One region of the Klebsiella quasivariicola genome, then DNA from elsewhere that is predicted to be linked to it. Evidence: predicted binding sites of a transcription regulator. Region 1 holds the regulator's gene; each other region holds the start of a gene.

Region 1 (3,114 bases):
TAGTTGGTGTAAAGGGTAGCGCCCGGCCAGCGGCCAGACTCCACCAGCTGACGCATGACTTTGCTCAGTATTACCCGTGCGGCAAGCCCTGCCGGGGTGAGCTCATCATCGGACAGGCTGACCAGAAAGTTGGGGCGACTCAGCACCGGATTGGCGACGCCGATCACTCTTAGCGCCTGATGGTCGAGATGGGAGATGGCGGCCCCGGGCTGAAGAGTGGCGCCCAGTCCGCTGCGCACGGCCTGCATCAGCAGGGCCAGGCCGTCAATCTCCGCCACCACCTCAACGCTGAGATGATGCTGCTGGCAAACCGCCTCCAGCCGGCCGCGCAGGCCGTGGCCCTGGCTTGGCATAATCAGCGGCAGGGTGGCGAGCTGGTCGGGGGTGATATGGTCATCCTGCAGGGGGGCTAACAGCGCATGGCTGCCAATCAGGAACAGGCGCTCTTCCAGCAGCGGTCTGGCGCTCCAGCGCAGGATCTTCTCCTGCTGGAAAACGATAGCAAAATCGAGCTGGCGAGTGTTGATCATCCGTTCCAGATTGCCGGAAAGGCTTTCCACCAGATGCAGGCGCACGTCGGGGTAGCTTTCGCGCATCGCATTGATGAACGGAACGCCGAGAACGGAGGCGGTGCTGGGGGCCATGCCAACGCTGACGTGGCCCGACAGGCGCGCCTCGCGGGCGGCGAGGATGGCATCATCGGCATGGCGCAGCGCCAGCTGCGCCTGGGAGTAGAAAGCAAGGCCCGCGCTGGTGGGCGTGACCCCGCGGGAGGTCCGCTGCAGCAGGCGAATGGCCAGTTCGTTTTCCAGGCGCGCGATCTGCTGGCTAAGCGCCGAGACGCCGATATTGAGATCGAGCGCAGCGCGCCCCATGCTGCCGGTTTCCACAATGCGCACAAAGTAGCGTAGCTGGCGAAGTTCCATATCAACTCTCCGGACAAAGCGGGGACGAGGAAGGTTATCCCAGGGGACTGAGCGGGAAGCGCGGCAGAAGCGCCCATAAAAAAGCCAACCGGCAGGTTGGCTTTTCAGAGCAGACGACGCGGGGAATTACTTTTCCACTGCGTCGTGGGCGTGTTCGTCCTCGCGGCAATCCCCTTCCGCACAGTGACCGTACAGATACAGACTGTGGTTGGTCAGGCGGATGCCGTGACGGGAAGCGATTTCACGCTGGCGCGCTTCAATAGAGTCATCACTGAATTCGATCACTTTGCCGCAGTCGAGGCAGATCAGGTGATCGTGGTGATGCTGCTGGGTCAGTTCGAAAACGGATTTTCCGCCTTCAAAATTATGACGAGTCACGATACCGGCGTCATCAAACTGGTTAAGGACGCGGTAAACGGTCGCCAGACCAATCTCTTCGCCCATGTCGATCAGGCGTTTATATAAGTCTTCCGCACTGACATGATGGTTATCCGGTTCCTGCAGCACTTCGAGGATTTTCAGTCGAGGAAGTGTGACTTTCAGGCCAGCCTTCTTTAATGCGGTATTGTTGTCAGTCATGCGGAATCTGTCCTGTTGCTAAACGATCTACTTCCTTCAACGGAAGTCATACAGAAATTAACCCGACGTAATGCGTCTCATTATAGAACTGCCACTGGTAAATGAAAACTGCAAGCATCAGGCCTGGTTTGCTGTCAAAAACGAGGCACCAGCTACAAACTGCGTCACGTGCCTCGTAGAATCAGAGGACATTGTACAGATATGTGATTAAAAGTTAAAAACTTGTAGCTATTAGTTTGATTGCTTTTGTCTATTAATGCGACGCAACTCAATAGTTACGCCGCTTAATCATCAGGCGTTTTTGATTTCTTCAAGGTGCAGCTCTTCGGCAACCTGCTTCACCCACTTCTCCACGCGCTCGTTGGTCAGCTCCGGCTGGCGGTCTTCATCGATGGCGAGGCCGACGAAGTGGTCGTCATCCGCCAGGCCTTTGGAAGCCTCAAAATGATACCCGGCCGTCGGCCAGTGACCGACGATGGTCGCGCCGCGTGGCTCAATGATGTCGCGGATGGTGCCCAGCGCGTCGCAGAAGTATTCTGCGTAGTCTTCCTGGTCGCCGCAGCCGAACAGCGCCACCAGTTTGCCATTAAAGTCGATCTCTTCCAGCGTCGGGAAGAAGTCGTCCCAGTCACACTGCGCTTCCCCGTAGTACCAGGTCGGGATGCCGAGCAGCAGGATGTCGTGGGCTTCCAGGTCTTCTTTGCTGCTTTTGGCAATGTCGTGAACATCAGCAACATCTTTACCAAGCTGCTTTTGAATCATTTTTGCAATATTTTCGGTGTTGCCGGTGTCGCTGCCAAAAAAGATGCCGATGATTGCCATGAGTAAAATAACCTCTTGAAACTTAAATGATGTGGTAGGGACGCGATGCCCATAGATAACGGCAATCATAGCAGAACAGGCAAGGGCGCGGAAACAGCAATCACGCCCGACTGCACACTCTGCTACATGAATGCGGGTTTTTCGCGGAAAGTTAGACTTTTCCCTGGCTGCGCAGGGCGGTTAATTGCGTCATCAGCATCTCTTCGATGAGATCGCTGCGGCTCATATTACGCGCTTCCGCCAGCTCGTTGAGCGCATCGACCGCATCCGCGTTGAGTTTTAACTCGACGCGCTTCAGCCCGCGCACTTTATCGCGTTTCAGCTGATTACGTTTGTTGATGCGCAGTTGTTCATCGCGCGACAGCGGATTGGTTTTCGGTCTTCCCGGGCGACGCTCGTTTGCGAACAAATCTAATGTCGTACGGTCCGTTTGTTCTTTTGCCATGATTCTGAGTGACTTCGGGGAAACAAGCAGCCGGGCTCTAGCCGGCGCAGATAGCGCGCCATCATACATCAGGCGAACGGCTGCGCCAACGACCGCGGGCATTCTGCGGCGCGGTCGGGCATATTTTAGCCAATCAGACGGCGATGCTCATCAGGTAACGACGGATCGCGCGTAATACCGCCTCGGGTTTCTCGGCATGGACCCAGTGTCCGGCGCCGGCGATGACGTGGGCCCGCGCCTGCGGGAACTGGGCCAGCAGCGCTTCACGGTAGGCATCGGTCACATAGGGCGAGTTGCCGCCGGGAATAAACTGCGTCGGGTGTGGCCAGGCCGGAATGGTTT
Region 2 (3,114 bases), 2.0 Mb from region 1:
AAAAAGCTCGTGGTATCACCATCAACACCTCTCACGTTGAATATGACACCCCGACTCGCCACTACGCGCACGTAGACTGCCCGGGCCACGCCGACTATGTTAAAAACATGATCACCGGTGCTGCGCAGATGGACGGCGCGATCCTGGTTGTTGCTGCGACTGACGGCCCGATGCCGCAGACTCGTGAGCACATCCTGCTGGGTCGTCAGGTAGGCGTTCCGTACATCATCGTGTTCCTGAACAAATGCGACATGGTTGATGACGAAGAGCTGCTGGAACTGGTAGAGATGGAAGTTCGTGAACTGCTGTCTCAGTACGATTTCCCGGGCGACGACACCCCGATCGTTCGTGGTTCTGCTCTGAAAGCGCTGGAAGGCGACGCAGAGTGGGAAGCGAAAATCATCGAACTGGCTGGCCACCTGGATACCTATATCCCGGAACCAGAGCGTGCGATTGACAAGCCGTTCCTGCTGCCGATCGAAGACGTATTCTCCATCTCCGGTCGTGGTACCGTTGTTACCGGTCGTGTAGAGCGCGGTATCATCAAAGTAGGTGAAGAAGTTGAAATCGTTGGTATCAAAGAAACCGCGAAAACCACCTGTACTGGCGTTGAAATGTTCCGCAAACTGCTGGACGAAGGCCGTGCTGGTGAGAACGTAGGTGTTCTGCTGCGTGGTATCAAACGTGAAGAAATCGAACGTGGTCAGGTACTGGCTAAGCCGGGCACCATCAACCCGCACACCAAGTTCGAATCTGAAGTGTACATTCTGTCCAAAGACGAAGGCGGCCGTCATACTCCGTTCTTCAAAGGCTACCGTCCGCAGTTCTACTTCCGTACTACTGACGTGACTGGCACCATCGAACTGCCGGAAGGCGTAGAGATGGTAATGCCGGGCGACAACATCAAAATGGTTGTTACCCTGATCCACCCGATCGCGATGGACGATGGTCTGCGTTTCGCAATCCGTGAAGGCGGCCGTACCGTTGGCGCGGGCGTTGTAGCTAAAGTTCTGGGCTAATTCGTTAGCTTTGAATTAAAAAGGGCGCTTCGGCGCCCTTTTTGCTGTCTGCCGTTCAGAGGGAATGGGTGTTTAACAGTCTATTCATAACGTGCGCTGCTGCGGAGAATGCGGAAATGGTCTATTGTAATCATAACCATTCTCATTTAATATTTGTGCATAAATTAAACGGGAGTTTCTATGTACGTTTGTTTGTGCAATGGCGTCAGTGATAAAAAAATTCGCCAGGTTGTTCGTCAGTTTCAACCGCAGTCTTTTCAGCAATTACGTAAGTTTATTCCCGTTGGAAATCAATGCGGTAAATGTGTTCGTGCGGCGCGCGAAGTGATGGAAGATGAATTAACCACCATGCCGGAATTCAAAGAAATCGCCTGAAGTTCACGCTTCTCTTTTGACATCGCTATAGGCCGGACTACGCTTCAATGAGTGGAAGCGGAGGGACTATATAATGAAAGGTGATGTCAAAATCATAAGTTATCTCAATAAATTATTGGGAAATGAGCTGGTCGCAATTAATCAGTATTTTCTCCATGCGAGAATGTTCAAAAACTGGGGCCTGATGCGCCTCAACGATATCGAATACCACGAATCCATCGATGAAATGAAGCACGCCGATAAGTATATCGAACGTATTCTTTTTCTCGAAGGTATCCCGAATCTGCAGGATCTCGGCAAGCTTGGCATCGGTGAAGATGTGGAAGAGATGCTGCAGTCGGATCTAAGACTGGAGCTGGAAGGAGCGCAAAATTTGCGCGAGGCGATCGCCTATGCCGACAGTGTTCATGACTACGTCAGCCGCGACATGATGATTGAGATCCTGGCGGATGAAGAAGGCCATATCGACTGGCTGGAAACCGAACTCGATCTGATTGGCAAAATCGGTCTGCAAAATTACCTGCAGTCGCAGATCAAAGTGTCAGACTAGCCAACGTCTGCCACCCGCACCAGAAACCCGCAGCCGCCAGAAATGGCCCAAACGGCAGCGGGTTGTTCCCCCTCCATTTACTGCTCCCGCCGCACCTGGCGTACAAATCTGATACTGCCCACACTGTGCAGGCGAGAAGCGATGCAACCAGTAACAGCTGCGGCAGCATTCGCCAGCCATGCCAGGCGCCGAGGGCGGAAAGATATTTTATATCTCCATACCCCAATCCTTCATAGCCGCGAATCCCCCGATATAGCCAGTAAAGCGCAGCCAAAGAGAGATAGCCGGCTATTGCTCCCCAAACGGCATCATGGAGCTGCCGCGGTGCCAGACAGAGATAAAAGAGCAAACCACTCCACAGCAGGGGACAGGTGAAACGGTCGGGCAACAGACCGTGGCGCAGGTCCTGATGACATAATGCCACGGTCAATCCGCCGTAGCACAGCAAGAAGGGGAGGGCGGCGAGCATAAGTGACCCCGCGATGGATGATGAACAGTGCGTCACTATGCGCTTCCTCCCGCGTTCAGCACAAAAGGCATTTTCCGAGAATGGATGGCACAATCCGCACTCTTTCTCCGCATTGCAACTCCATACAGCGCGCAATCGCGAAGGCGCGCAAATCCTGGTGATGATTTTCTAAACAGCACTTGCGTCACGCCAGAATTTGCGTATAATGCGCGGGCCTGTCAAAGTTGACGGCCGGTTCAATATGAACCCTGGTAATCGCAGTTGGGTTATCAAACAATGTCCCCAATCGGGGGGCTATGTAAGAACGGTTACACTCTCCCATCAATCGTAATGGGTATGAGGAGTAATCATTTCGTCTATAAAATAATTGGAGCTCTGGTCTCATGCAGAACCAAAGAATCCGTATCCGCCTGAAAGCGTTTGATCATCGTCTGATCGATCAATCAACCGCGGAAATCGTCGAGACTGCTAAGCGCACTGGTGCGCAAGTCCGTGGTCCGATCCCGCTGCCGACCCGCAAAGAGCGCTTTACCGTTCTGATCTCCCCGCACGTCAACAAAGACGCGCGTGACCAGTACGAAATTCGCACTCACAAGCGTCTGGTTGACATCGTTGAGCCAACTGAAAAAACCGTTGATGCTCTGATGCGTCTGGATCTGGCTGCCGGTGTAGACGTGCAGATCAGCCTGGGTTAATCAGGT
Region 3 (3,114 bases), 2.4 Mb from region 1:
GGAGATCAGTGCGATAAAACCGATCAGCATCGCTGCCACGATGATCGCAACTTTAAAGCCCGCCAGAATATACTCGCCCAGCATTTCGAAGAAGCTTTGACCTTCGTGCAGATTCGACATCTGCAGATTTTCTTCACTTTGTTCCACGCGGTACGGGTTAATCAATGACAGCACGATAAAGGTGCTGAACATGTTTAGCACCAGCGCCGCGACGACATATTTCGGCTGCAGCATGGTCATGTACGCGCCTACGATGGACATCGACACGGTAGACATCGCCGTCGCCGCCATGGTGTACATGCGGTTGCGCGACATTTTGCCGAGAATATCTTTATACGCGATAAAGTTTTCCGACTGACCGAGGATCAGCGAGCTCACGGCGTTGAAGGACTCCAGCTTGCCCATACCGTTGACTTTTGACAGAACGGTACCGATAGCGCGGATGACAATCGGCAGGATACGAATATGCTGCAAAATACCAATCAACGCGGAAATGAAGACGATAGGGCACAGAACCTTAAGGAAGAAGAAGGCCAGACCTTTGTCGTTCATGCTGCCGAACACGAAGTTTGTCCCTTCGTTGGCAAAGCCGAGGAGTTTTTCAAACATCTCGGAGAAGCCTTTCACAAAACCCAGACCAATATCGGAGTTCAGGAAGAACCAGGCCAGCAGGACTTCAATGACAAGCAGTTGAACAACATAACGAATACGGATCTTTTTACGGTCATGACTGACCAACAGGGCCAGTATAGCCACCACAACGATCGCGAGGACAAAATGCAAGACGCGGTCCATAGTTGCTCCAAATATGAGGCAGGTTAAATTTCCGTGCACATTCTATGCAACGGCTTTAAAGAAAACGAGATCAATTGCACACTATTGCAAGGAACTGTGACCAATGGCAAAAATAGTGATCAAACATCCACTTTTGTTATGTTACGTAAAGGTTTTAAAAGTTGCATTCTTGTACTATTCTTAATAGCGGGCTCGATCTCGTTTTCTGACGCCCGTATTTCATTTCCGGCCAGCAATTGTTCCCTTCTATCACAGCAATCATTATCTCCATCCCAAATGAACTTGATAATCATTCGCATTTTGATAGCATGAAACATAGCAAAGGCTATATTTCCAGAGGCAGAAGATGACTAGCAGTCGCGTTGAGAATAGCAGTAGTCGCGCCGCACGCAAGGTGAAGCTCGCCTTAATGGGGCCAGCCTTCGTCGCTGCCATTGGCTATATCGATCCCGGTAATTTCGCCACAAACATTCAGGCCGGCGCCAGCTTTGGCTATCAGTTGCTATGGGTGGTGGTGTGGGCCAACCTGATGGCGATGCTGATCCAGGTGCTCTCTGCCAAACTGGGCATAGCCACCGGCAAAAACCTGGCCGAGCAGATCCGCGATCATTACCCGCGACCAGTGGTGTGGTTTTACTGGGTACAGGCAGAAATTATTGCCATGGCCACCGATCTGGCTGAATTTATCGGCGCCGCGATCGGCTTTAAACTGGTGCTGGGCGTGTCGCTCCTGCAGGGAGCGGTGCTGACCGGAGTGGCAACGTTCCTGATCCTGATGTTGCAGCGGCGTGGACAAAAACCGCTTGAAAAGGTGATCGGCGGGCTGCTGCTGTTTGTCGCTGTGGCCTATGTCGTGGAGTTAATCTTTTCTCAGCCTGCGCTGGCTCCCCTGACTAAAGGGCTGGTGATCCCGACGCTGCCCAACGGCGAAGCGGTATTCCTGGCCGCCGGGGTGCTGGGCGCGACCATCATGCCGCACGTTATCTACTTACACTCCTCGCTTACTCAGCATCTGCACGGCGGGACGCGGAAAGAGCGCTATAACGCGACCCGCTGGGATGTGGCGATCGCCATGACTATTGCCGGGTTCGTCAATCTGGCGATGATGGCAACGGCCGCCGCGGCGTTCCATTTTAATGGCCATACCGGCGTGGCCGATCTCGATCAGGCCTACAGGACGCTGGAGCCGCTGTTGAGCCACGCGGCGGCGACTATCTTTGGTCTCAGTCTGGTCGCCGCAGGCTTGTCGTCGACGGTGGTGGGCACGCTGGCAGGCCAGGTCGTGATGCAGGGATTCATCCGTTTTCATATTCCGCTGTGGTTTCGCCGGGCGGTCACCATGCTGCCGTCGTTTGTGGTGATCCTGCTGGGGCTGGATCCTACGCGCATTCTGGTAATGAGTCAGGTCCTGCTGAGCTTTGGTATTGCACTTGCCCTGGTGCCGCTGCTGATATTTACCAGCAATGCGAAACTGATGGGAGATTTAGTGAATTCCCGTTGGGTGAGAGGTATTGGCTGGGCCATTGTGGTTATCGTGGTGAGTCTCAACGGCTGGTTAATTGTGGGGTCGCTGCTCGGGGTGGCGTAATTCATTACCCGTGCTGGTTAAAGTAAAGGGGAGCCAATAGGCTCCCCTTTAAGTCTGTTGTTAGTGATGGCCATGTCCATGCCCGTGACCGCGCCCACCCGGGCCGCGTCCCCAGCCGCCGCGGTGGTCGTCGCGGTCGCTCCAGCCCGCACGATAGCCGCGCTCCCAGGCTTTATTTTTGCCCTTATCCCAGCCGCGGTGCCAGCCGTTGTCATGACGATGCCAACGGTTATCACGCCATTCATAGTGACGACGCCAGTAATCACGGTCGCGCCAGCCGCCACCGTCCCAGTAGTTACCGTAATTGTCACGATCGCCTATTTGTAATTTTACCGATGGCAGCAGGGTGATTTCACCAGCGTTAGCGACTAGTGGCGCTGCGGCCAGCAGTACTGCTGCCAGAATCAGTGACCTGAACATACTCTTCTCCTTCACGATCGGGGCCGTAAGCGGCCTGTTAACCTGATATTACGGGCCGGTAAAGACCCGTCGCATCGGACGAACTCCGAAAGCACAGAAAAGAGCACTTTTTGCTAAAGTAACATTTGCTTTACAGTTCAAGGATGGCATCGATGGCCGCGCATTCCTCGGCGCTGAAATGACGATTCTGTAGCATGCCGACCGCATCATCCAGCTGTGCGGTTTTACTGGCGCCGATCAACACAGAGGTGACTTTCTCCTCGCGCAGCACCCAGGCCAGAGCCATCTGCGACAGCTTCTGCCCGCGCGCT
Region 4 (3,114 bases), 1.6 Mb from region 1:
ATGATTAATTTCCCTTGCCAGCTGTCGCGGATCCACTCCAGATCGTGCCAGGCGATGGACGGGTCGAAGTTGTTGCTGATGAACCCCATATAGTCGTTCATGGTCATTTTATGGCCGGTGTAGGCTTCGATATTACCAAACGACAAAGGCCTGCCCGCCAGCCCGACGTTCATTGCCCAGCGTGGATGAGTACAGGCCTGGAGATACTGTCGCAGGGTGGCGTGCGGCCCGGACATCCCTGAGCGGTTATCGCGATACCGCGAGCCGGGGATCGGCATATCGACGGTGAATACCAGGGTTTTCATGCCAGCAGCCCACGCGCGCTCCAGCGCATTGCGCATGTAGCCGCGATCTTTCAGCACGTACAGCTGGGACCAGAGCGCGCCGCTGGCCTGGCTTGCCACCTCTTCAATGGAGCAGACCGACACCGTGGATAAGGTGTACGGGATGCCTGCGCGGGAGGCGGCGCGGGCCGCCTGGACTTCGCCGCGGCGGGCGTACATTCCGGTGGCGCCGACCGGCCCCAGCGCCACGGGCATCGCCCATGCTGCATCAAGGATCGTGGTGGCCAGCGTCGGTTCGCCCGCCCCGCACAGCACGCGCTGGCGAAGGGCTACCGAGGCAAGCTCGGTAGCGTTGGCGTTCATGGTATTTTCCGCCACCGCGCCACCGTCAATATAATCAAACAGAAAGCGTGGCAGACGGCGGCGAGCGGCTTCGCGATAATCACTGGGGGCTGAAACAATCATTATTATGTCCTTATCTTTTTAAACCTAAGTGGATGTTCTGCAGGTAAAAAAACTATAGGCTTCTGAAAAACGCGGGGGAAATGAAATATTAGCATCCTCGCTATTCCCTGAGGGAATAATCCAGAATTATCGCTGCGGGTATTATTTCGTTTTAGGGTCAGGCGGTAACGACGTTATTTTGTTTATTTTCGCGCAACGTGAAGCCGGCAAAATAAAGACCCGGCATGAGGCGACAGCGCTTTGCGCCATCGCCACCAGGGGGAAGGAGAGGTCAGCGCGGCGCCCGCGTTTTCCGGGAGGTGTAAAGAAGATGAATTTGAAATTGAGCTGGTGGTATCTTTTGCTAGCCTTTCTGAGGAGGACAGACGGAGCGATAGCATGAAAGATAAAGACGAACAAACGGCATTGATTGGCATGGCCATCGGCGCGGCGGTCATTAGCTTAGTGGCTACACAGAAGCAGATTAATCAAGGGAGTATCGTGGATGAACTGGTGAGACTGGGCAGACAGAAGGGGGACGGGGTGGAAGATGAGGTTTTTGTTCAAGCCGCCCGCCTGGTCAGAAAAGGCACCTAGCCAGCCGCTACCCTGCCAGGCAATCCCTTTACCCGTTTCATCACGGTTTTCATTGCCGTGATCGCAGCCAGGCGAGCTGCGATTGTCTCTTGCCGAAAGCGTCACAGGCTGGCGCTTTCTCATCCTGAACGACTGGCTCTGCGCCTTATCGGCCTTTAGGTGACGCTGTCACTTTTCCTTCTCCCGCTTGCCCGATAAACAGGAACCGGGTCATCTGCTATTGCATAAATCGGTATTTTCGATACATCTTTACCATTGCGTGCGGATATAGAACGATTTCAGAATAACATATTATAAATCAAAAGATTAAGTTCACCCTGCCCACCCTGATAATCCCCGGGCGAGGGTCTATGCTTATAAAAAGCGCTAAAGGGGGCAATACCCCTGCTGCAGAAGGGTTGAAGTGATAATCATTATCACTAACATGGCGGTATGCCTTGATGGCGCCAACCTGGAGGTCTATCGATGGAAGTACAAGCAGGAACCTTTAATCCCGCCGATTTCAGCTGGCAGGGACTGACCATGACGCCGGCCGCTGCCGCGCATATCCGCGATCTGATGCGCAAGCAGCCGGACAAAAAAGGGCTACGGCTGGGGATCAAAACCAGCGGCTGCGCCGGTTTTGCCTATGTGCTCGAAATGATTGCCGAGCCGGCAGCCGACGATCTGCTCTTTGAGTCTGACGGGGCGAAGCTGTGGGCACCGCTGCAGGCGATGCCGTTCATTGACGGCACGGAGCTGGATTACGTCCGGGAAGGTTTAAATGAAATCTTTAAATTTCATAACCCGAAAGCGCAGCACGAATGCGGCTGTGGCGAAAGTTTTGGGGTGCAGGCGGAGTAACTATGTCGCGTAATACTGAAGCAACTGACGATGTCAAAACCTGGACCGGCGGCCCGCTCAACTACAAAGAAGGCTTTTTTACTCGCCTGCAAACCGATGAGCTGGCCAAAGGCATTAATGAAGAGGTCGTTCGGGCTATCTCCGCTCGCCGCAATGAGCCGCAGTGGATGCTGGAATTTCGGCTCAATGCCTACCGGGCATGGCTGGAAATGGAGGAGCCGCACTGGCTGAAGGCGCATTACGATAAGCTGAATTATCAGGATTACAGCTACTATTCCGCTCCCTCCTGCGGTAACTGCGATGACACCTGCGCCTCCGAGCCCGGCGCGGTGCAGCAGACCGGGGCCAATACCTTCCTGACCAGCGAGGTGGAAGAAGCCTTTAACCAGCTGGGCGTGCCGGTACGTGAAGGGCGCGAGGTGGCGGTGGATGCGATATTCGACTCGGTGTCGGTGGCGACCACCTACCGCGAAAAGCTGGCCGAGCAGGGGATCATCTTCTGTTCTTTCGGCGAGGCGATCCACGACCATCCGGAACTGGTGAAAAAGTATCTTGGGACCGTAGTGCCAGGCAACGACAACTTTTTTGCCGCGCTGAACGCTGCGGTCGCTTCTGATGGCACCTTTATCTACGTGCCGAAAGGCGTCCGCTGCCCGATGGAGCTGTCGACCTATTTCCGTATCAACGCCGAAAAAACCGGGCAGTTTGAACGCACCATTCTGGTGGCCGATGAAGGTAGCTATGTGAGCTATATCGAAGGCTGCTCGGCGCCGGTGCGCGACAGCTATCAGCTGCACGCCGCGGTGGTGGAAGTCATCATCCATAAAGATGCGGAGGTGAAATACTCCACGGTGCAGAACTGGTTCCCCGGCGATAACAACACCGGCGGCATTCTCAACTTCGTCACCAAGCGTGCGCTGTGCGAAGGGGAGAACAGCAAGATGTC

The links. The regulator Fur, encoded in region 1, represses iron uptake genes when iron is present. The targets are predictions, from matches to a motif close to ATAATAATGAGAACNACTATCAA.
Region 2: bfd (bacterioferritin-associated ferredoxin) is a predicted target of Fur. The motif match lies at 1,143-1,165, and genes of this name have one in related genera.
Region 3: B8P98_RS08010 (Nramp family divalent metal transporter) is a predicted target of Fur. The motif match lies at 1,078-1,100, and genes of this name have one in related genera.
Region 4: sufA (Fe-S cluster assembly scaffold SufA) is a predicted target of Fur. The motif match lies at 1,729-1,751, and genes of this name have one in related genera.

What each region holds. Positions count from the first base shown of each region.
Region 1 is NZ_CP022823.1:3,980,878-3,983,991, reverse strand. Features, by position in the region: gene tcuR (tricarballylate utilization LysR family transcriptional regulator TcuR) at 1-926, opposite strand, end outside; gene fur (ferric iron uptake transcriptional regulator) at 1,053-1,505, opposite strand; gene fldA (flavodoxin FldA) at 1,797-2,327, opposite strand; gene ybfE (LexA regulated protein) at 2,479-2,772, opposite strand; gene ybfF (esterase) at 2,906-3,114, opposite strand, start outside.
Region 2 is NZ_CP022823.1:423,513-426,626, forward strand. Features, by position in the region: gene tuf (elongation factor Tu) at 1-1,019, shown strand, start outside; gene bfd (bacterioferritin-associated ferredoxin) at 1,200-1,394, shown strand; gene bfr (bacterioferritin) at 1,468-1,944, shown strand; gene B8P98_RS02050 (prepilin peptidase) at 1,928-2,413, opposite strand; gene B8P98_RS30355 (hypothetical protein) at 2,427-2,585, shown strand; gene rpsJ (30S ribosomal protein S10) at 2,797-3,108, shown strand.
Region 3 is NZ_CP022823.1:1,558,743-1,561,856, forward strand. Features, by position in the region: gene nupC (nucleoside permease NupC) at 1-795, opposite strand, end outside; gene B8P98_RS08010 (Nramp family divalent metal transporter) at 1,142-2,383, shown strand; gene B8P98_RS08015 (DUF2502 domain-containing protein) at 2,444-2,803, opposite strand; gene mgrA (L-glyceraldehyde 3-phosphate reductase) at 2,934-3,114, opposite strand, start outside.
Region 4 is NZ_CP022823.1:2,347,534-2,350,647, forward strand. Features, by position in the region: gene lldD (FMN-dependent L-lactate dehydrogenase LldD) at 1-749, opposite strand, end outside; gene B8P98_RS11700 (hypothetical protein) at 1,128-1,325, shown strand; gene sufA (Fe-S cluster assembly scaffold SufA) at 1,791-2,168, shown strand; gene sufB (Fe-S cluster assembly protein SufB) at 2,171-3,114, shown strand, end outside.